Regions from separate parts of the Streptomyces sp. NPDC028910 genome, predicted to be linked through region 1. Evidence: riboswitches for the same ligand, from Rfam matches in the RefSeq annotation. Region 1 holds a riboswitch; each other region holds the start of a gene.
The links. A riboswitch is a leader RNA that binds a small molecule or an ion and turns the genes downstream of it on or off. The one in region 1 is predicted to bind cyclic di-AMP.
Positions count from the first base shown of each region.

Region 2: linked by a shared signal. The riboswitch ahead of ACZ4TV_RS03450 (M23 family metallopeptidase) and the one ahead of ACZ4TV_RS28905 (transglycosylase family protein) in region 1 are both predicted to bind cyclic di-AMP.
Region 3: linked by a shared signal. The riboswitch ahead of ACZ4TV_RS17190 (M23 family metallopeptidase) and the one ahead of ACZ4TV_RS28905 (transglycosylase family protein) in region 1 are both predicted to bind cyclic di-AMP.

Region 1 is NZ_JBVHVF010000031.1:55,964-58,219, forward strand. It holds gene ACZ4TV_RS28900 (transglycosylase family protein) at 1-549, shown strand, start outside; cyclic di-AMP (ydaO/yuaA leader) riboswitch at 829-1,001, shown strand; gene ACZ4TV_RS28905 (transglycosylase family protein) at 1,005-1,697, shown strand; gene eno (phosphopyruvate hydratase) at 1,969-2,256, shown strand, end outside.
Region 2 is NZ_JBVHVF010000002.1:169,455-171,710, reverse strand. It holds gene ACZ4TV_RS03455 (tyrosine-protein phosphatase) at 1-628, opposite strand, end outside; cyclic di-AMP (ydaO/yuaA leader) riboswitch at 944-1,119, shown strand; gene ACZ4TV_RS03450 (M23 family metallopeptidase) at 1,122-2,126, shown strand.
Region 3 is NZ_JBVHVF010000012.1:121,847-124,102, forward strand. It holds gene ACZ4TV_RS17185 (M16 family metallopeptidase) at 1-852, shown strand, start outside; cyclic di-AMP (ydaO/yuaA leader) riboswitch at 1,093-1,251, shown strand; gene ACZ4TV_RS17190 (M23 family metallopeptidase) at 1,265-2,068, shown strand.

The DNA of each region.
Region 1 (2,256 bases):
ACCGGGGGCGGCCATCCGGCCACGGACTTCGGGGCTCCGACCCCGCCGGCCCCGAGCCCGTCCGACAGCCCGCTCCTGATCCCGGACGCACCGTCCGTCGGACTGCCCGTCATGCCCGCGCCGGACGTGCCGACGACGCCTCCCGCCGACCCGACCCTTCCGGGGCTCCCGGGCGATCCGACCACGCCTCCGGTGACCCCGGGCGGTCCGACGGCCCCCGCCCTCCCGGGGGACCCGACCGCGCCCACCACCCCGCCCACCACCCCGGGGCTGCTCCCGGTCGACCCGGCGGCCCCCGTGGCCCCGGAAGCCACTGTCGGCGAGGGCAGCGGCAAGCACCGCGGTGCGCCCGCCGCCGAGGTTCCCGTGGCGTCTGACGCCGCGTCGAGCTCCACGTACACGGTCCAGGTGGGCGACAGCCTGGCCGCCATCGCGGATGCCAAGGGGGTCGAGGGCGGCTGGAGCGGCCTCTACCAGGCCAACGAGCAGGTCATCGGCGAGGACGCCGATCTGATCAAGCCCGGCCAGAACCTGGATCTAACCCCGTAATAAGGACACTTCATTCATCCGGAAAGAGTTGAATGTCGGGTTTCTGCAAGTGAGACATGCATCTCTTCCGGTCAACTGGCGTGTCCCGTCCCGGGGCTTCCGCAAACCCCGTCCTCACCTGCGCAAACACCCCTGCGGGGAGCGCAAGTAGGAGCCGTTTCTCCCCGATGTCCCTCGTTGAACATCGGGGAGAGACCTGTCTACCTTCTGAATCGCTCGCCACCGCGAGCTCCTTCGACCGCATCGCCGAATCCTGCCGGCGGACGGGGGGAACAGTCGTCGCGTCAAGCGCCGAAGGCAGGAGCGGGGGAACCAAGGTAGGTGCCGGGAGCGGCCGTTGAGAGACGGTCACGCCACCGGCTGGGGGTTAAGACGTGCGCTAGGTCGCACGGCCGGGCAACTCACTCGCCCGAACCCGACAGCTCACCTCGTAGGCGTCGGTGAGGAGAATCTCCATGCTGCTTTCCGGCAAGGGCAAGCACCGCCGCGGTTCCAAGGCCGTCCGCATCGTCACGCTCGCCGGTGTCGCCGGTGTCGCCGTCGCCGCCCCCCTGATGGCCGCGGGCACCGCCAGCGCCGCCACCGCTTCCGAGTGGGACAAGGTCGCGCAGTGCGAGTCCGGTGGCAACTGGGCCATCAACACGGGCAACGGCTACTACGGCGGCCTGCAGTTCTCGTCCTCCACCTGGGCCGCCTTCGGTGGCAAGTCGTACGCCGCGCAGGCCAACCAGGCCTCGAAGTCCCAGCAGATAGCCATCGCGGAGAAGGTCCTCAAGGGCCAGGGCAAGGGCGCCTGGCCGCACTGCGGCAAGGGCCTGTCCAACTCCTCGTACACCGGCGGCGGCTCCTCCGAGGCCCCGGCGTCGACCAAGCCGAAGGCCGACACGAAGAAGACCGAGCAGAAGGCCGCGCCGAAGAAGGAAACCAAGCGCGCCGAGGCTCCGACCACCCGCTCCGAGCGCACCGAGGCCCCGGCCGCGCCGAAGACCGGCAACGGCTCGTACGAGGTCAAGCCCGGCGACACCCTGGGCACCATCGCCGAGGCCAACGGCGTCCAGGGCGGCTGGGAGAAGCTCTTCGAGCTGAACAAGGACATCGTCTCGGACGCCGACCTGATCTTCCCGGGTCAGAAGCTGAAGCTCAGCTGAACACTGCGGCCGTAGCCGCAGGAGCACGTACGTCCCCACCGCCCGGCGCGTCTCCCCCACGCGCCGGGCGGCGGCGTTCGTGCCGGTCAGAAGCGCGATCATGCGCGGTGATCACGAGGCTATGTCCCGGAAGAGGGGTATTCGGTCCCTTTTTCGTCCCAGGGGCCGGGCGGTCGGCCGGTCGAGCCCCCCGGGCCGGTTAGGCTCTAGTCGGCAAGGCCATCCCACGGCCTGACGCCATCGCACACTCAGCGTCACATCCCAGAAGGAGATGCTCGTGCCGTCCATCGACGTCGTCGTAGCCCGGGAAATCCTGGACTCCCGAGGCAACCCCACGGTCGAGGTCGAGGTGGGCCTCGACGATGGCAGCACCGGCCGTGCTGCAGTTCCGTCCGGCGCCTCCACCGGTGCATTCGAGGCCATCGAGCTCCGTGACGGTGACCCCAACCGTTACATGGGCAAGGGTGTCGAGAAGGCCGTCCTCGCCGTCATCGAGCAGATCGGCCCGGAGCTCGTCGGCTACGACGCCACCGAGCAGCGGCTGATCGACCAGGCCATG
Region 2 (2,256 bases), on a different contig from region 1:
CCTCGGGGGAGCGGGCCTCGGCCGTCGCGTCGGTGCGGCGCACGCGGTAGCGGCGGTGCGGGGCGTTCGACTCCAGGTAGTCCGCCACGATCGCCTCGCGCTCCACGCCCAGCGCGAGCAGGGTGACCGCGATCGACAGGCCGGCCCGGTCCTTGCCGGCCGCGCAGTGCATGAGGGCGGGGACGCTGTCCTCGGCGAGGGCGTGGACCACCCGGCTGTGCTCGGCGGTGCGCTGCACGATGATCCGGCGGTAGGAGTCCGACATCCGGGCCGCGGCCTTGCCGTCGCCCAGGATCGAGCGCAGCTGGTCGAGGTCGCCGTCGCGGACGAGTCTCCAGAACTCCCGGCCGTCGGCCGGATCCGAGAGCGGGATGTTGACGTTCCGTACGCCCGGAAGCTCGACGTCCGGCCCCTCCAGCGCGTGGTCGGCGCCATTGCGGAAGTCGAAGATGGTGTGGAGGCCGAGCGAAGTGAGGAACTCTGCGTCGGTTTCGGTGGCATGTGCGAGATGTCCGCTTCGGAACAGTCGTCCCGTCCCGACCCTTCGTCCATCAGAAGTCGGCAATCCGCCTACATCGCGGAAATTGCGCACCCCGGTCAGCTCCGGCTCCTGTATCTGCTGGGTCAAAGGAACTCCTCCGCTTCATGGTGGGAAAACTGTCCGAATTGAGCTACTTGGCGCCAACTTGCCATATCCGGAGGCGAGATCGGGCACGTCCCCGTGAGCCAGATCATACGGTGACCGTGAGTGCCTGATCGCGAAAGCCGAATCGCCCGGTCGGAGCGGCTGTTGAGGGTGCGGAATGGACGGAGGGTGACGGGAATTCCGTCGATCCCTCATTCCTGCGAATCCGTCAGGGAATTCATGGCTTGTTCCGCGCGGTCGTCAGGGATTACCTTCGCGATCGATCCGGGTGGACCGCCGAATCCTGCCGCCGCCCGGGAACCGCACCCGACTATTTCGCGCGGCAGGAGCGGGGGAACCAGGTAAGCCGCTGTGCCGGAGATCTTTTCGCCGGTACGGCTCGGGGTGAAGCCGTACATGTCCCGCACATGAACGGCCGGACATCTCCAGTCCGAACCCGACAGCTCACCTCGCAGGCGCCGGAGAGGAATTCGACATGCCTGCAAAGGGTAAGCACCGCCGTCCCAAGTCCCTCTCGATATCCCGCGGTTTCGCCGTCGCCGGCACCGGTGGCGCGGCCCTCGCGCTGCCGCTGATGGGTGCCGCCGGCGCCCACGCGGCCGGTGCCCCGGCCGCCGCGACCGCGGTGGCCCCCGCAGTGGCCCCGCAGGTCCCCGTCTCGCTGCAGGCCGCGTCCCTCGCCGCCGTGCAGGCCGCGCCCGTCGCCGCCGTGCAGGCCGCGCCGACCGTCTACACGGTCGTCCCGGGCGACTACCTCTCCAAGATCGCGGCGGAGCGCCACCTGGCCGGTGGCTGGCAGCAGCTGTACGCCGACAACCGCGAGGCCGTCGGTGCCAACCCGTCGCTGATCCACCCGGGCCTGAAGCTGACGCTCGGCGGGTCGGGTGAGGCGGCTCCGGCCGACCCCGCCCCCGCTCCGGAGGCGGCTCCGAAGGCCGCCCCGAAGCCCGCTCCTGAGGCCGCTCCCAAGGCCGCCCCGAAGACGGCCCCGAAGGCTGCTTCGAAGCCGGTCGAGAAGCCCGCTCCGGTGGAGCGGGACTCCGCCGCAGAGGCTCCGGCCGAGCAGCAGTCGGCCTCCGGCTTCGTGGCCCCGCTCAGCGGCGGCATCTCCACCCAGTACAAGGTCGCGGGCAGCATGTGGTCCTCCGGCTACCACACCGGCGTCGACTTCATCGCGAGCTCCGGCACCACCGTCAAGGCGGTCGGCGCGGGCACCGTGGTCTCCGCCGGCTGGGCCGGCGCGTATGGCAACGAGGTCGTCATCCGGCACACGGACGGCACCTACTCGCAGTACGCCCACCTCTCCTCGCTGTCCGTCTCGTCCGGCCAGAGCGTCACCGGCGGCCAGCGCATCGGCCTCTCCGGCTCCACCGGCAACTCGACCGGCCCGCACCTGCACTTCGAGATCCGCACGGGCCCGTCGTACGGCTCGGACATCGACCCCGTGAACTACCTCCGCTCGAAGGGCGTGAGCATCTGACGGCACCCGCCGTCGGGGCACGGACACGCGTGAGGCCGGGACCCGAGGGGGGTCCCGGCCTCACGCGTACTTATTCCTTATCCCCCGCGTGGTACAGATCACGGTCCGTCAACCCCTCATTACGTTGGCG
Region 3 (2,256 bases), on a different contig from region 1:
CGGCCGCGCCAGGGCACCGAGGAGACGGTCGCCCGGATCGACTCCGCCGCCGTACGCGCCTTCTACGAGGCCCACGTGCGCCCCGCCACCGCCACCGCGGTGGTCGTCGGCGACCTGACCGGCATCGACCTGGACGCCGTGCTGGCGGACACCCTGGGCGCGTGGACGGGCGGGACCGCCGAGGCCCTTCCGGTGCCGCCGGTGACCGCCGACGACACCGGCCGCGTGGTCATCGTGGACCGGCCCGGCGCCGTCCAGACGCAGCTGCTGATCGGCCGGATCGGGCCGGACCGTCACGACCGGGTGTGGGCGGCCCAGGTGCTGGGCACGTACTGCCTGGGCGGCACCCTCACCTCCCGCCTGGACAAGGTGCTGCGCGAGGAGAAGGGGTACACCTACGGCGTGCGCGCCTTCGGGCAGGTGCTGCGCTCCACCGCCGACGGGAAGGGCGCCTCGATGCTCGCCATCAGCGGCTCGGTGGACACCCCGAACACCGGTCCGGCGCTGGAGGACCTCTGGAAGGTGCTGCGCACCCTCGCGGAGGGCGGTCTGACCGACGCCGAACGCGACGTGGCCGTACAGAACTTGGTGGGCGTGGCCCCGCTGAAGTTCGAGACGGCGGCCTCGGTCGCCGGCACCCTCGCCGACCAGGTCGAGCAGGAGCTGCCGGACGACTACCAGGCGCAGTTGTACGCGCGGCTCGCCGAAACGGGCACGGTGGAGGCGACTTCCGCGGTCGTGAAGGCCTTCCCGGCGGACCGGCTGGTCACCGTCCTGGTGGGCGACGCGGCGCAGATCGAGGAGCCCGTGCGGGCCCTCGGGATCGGTGAGGTCACGGTCGTCAGCAACTGACGGCGCGGCCATGGGCCAACGGACGGCGCGGCCATGGCCAACTGACGGCCCATCGGCGTGAACGGCAAGGGGCCCCGGCGGTTTATCCGCCGGGGCCCCTTTTGTCCGTTTGGTGGTGAGGTTGCTTTTATGTGGTGTGGCGTACGCAACAAAAAGGCGTGTCTGTTTGGCGATTGACTGATGATCCGCCTAGCGTCGGCCGTGCTGTCCGTCAGTTGTGCCCGCCGCACCCGCGGCACCGGACAGCGATCGCCGAGTCCCCGTCAGGCGCGAGCCTGGGGAGCCGGGGACCCACATGAGTCCCTGGGGTGAATCGGACCCCCTCGCAAGAGGAGGCCCGTAGGAGACCTTCCTGCTCCGAACCCGTCAGCTAACCCGGTAGGCGAGAAGGAAGGAAAGGATCAAACCCTTCATGGCGTTTGGCAGTCGTCCCGCTGGTTCCGGTAAGCACCGTGGTTCCAGCCGTCTGAGCCGCAAGACCGCCGGTTACGCCGGCATCGCCGCACTCGCCACCACCGGCGTCGTCGGTTCCCTCGCCGCCCCGGCCTTCGCCGCGGACAACCACAGCAGCAACTCCGCCCAGGACAACGGGCTGGGCGCCGTGGTCGTCGCCGAGGACCTCGCGGGCGACATCGCCGACCAGGCCGAGTCCCAGCAGCGCGCGGCCGACGAGGCCGCCGCCAAGGCGCAGGCCGAGGCGGAGGCGAAGCAGCGGGCCGCCGAGGCCAAGCGCCTCGCCGAGGCCAAGGCGAAGGCCGAGCGCGACGCCGCCGAGCGCGCCGCCCGCGAGGAGGAGCGCAAGCGCCTCAACACCTTCGTCGCCCCGGTCGAGGGCTCGTACGTCAGCACGCAGTACCACGCGGGCGGCGGCATGTGGTCCTCCGGCAGCCACACCGGCATCGACATCCACGCCTCCTCCGGCACCTCGGTCCGCGCGGTGGGCGTCGGCACCGTCGTCGAGGCCGGCTGGGGTGGCGCGTACGGCAACAACGTCGTCATCAAGCACCACGACGGTACGTACACGCAGTACGGGCACCTCTCCTCGCTGAGCGTCTCCGTCGGCCAGCAGGTGGCCGCCGGCCAGCAGATCGGCCTGTCGGGCTCCACCGGCAACTCCAGTGGCCCGCACCTGCACTTCGAGGCCCGCACCGGCGCCTCCTACGGCTCGGACATCGACCCGGTCGCGTACCTGCGCTCGCACGGCGTCAGCCTCTGATTCCGTCCCCGCGCCCAACGCACCGCCGCACCATCGCTTCACCGAAGGCCCCGGCTCCCCGAGCCGGGGCCTTCGTGTTGCGTTCCCGGGCAAATGTTTCGTATTTCCGGCCGCTCTCGGAAATTATCGTGTGCTGCAATAGAGTCGCAGGGCGCGCAGGTGCGTGCAATGAGGCTGGCAGTCGGAAA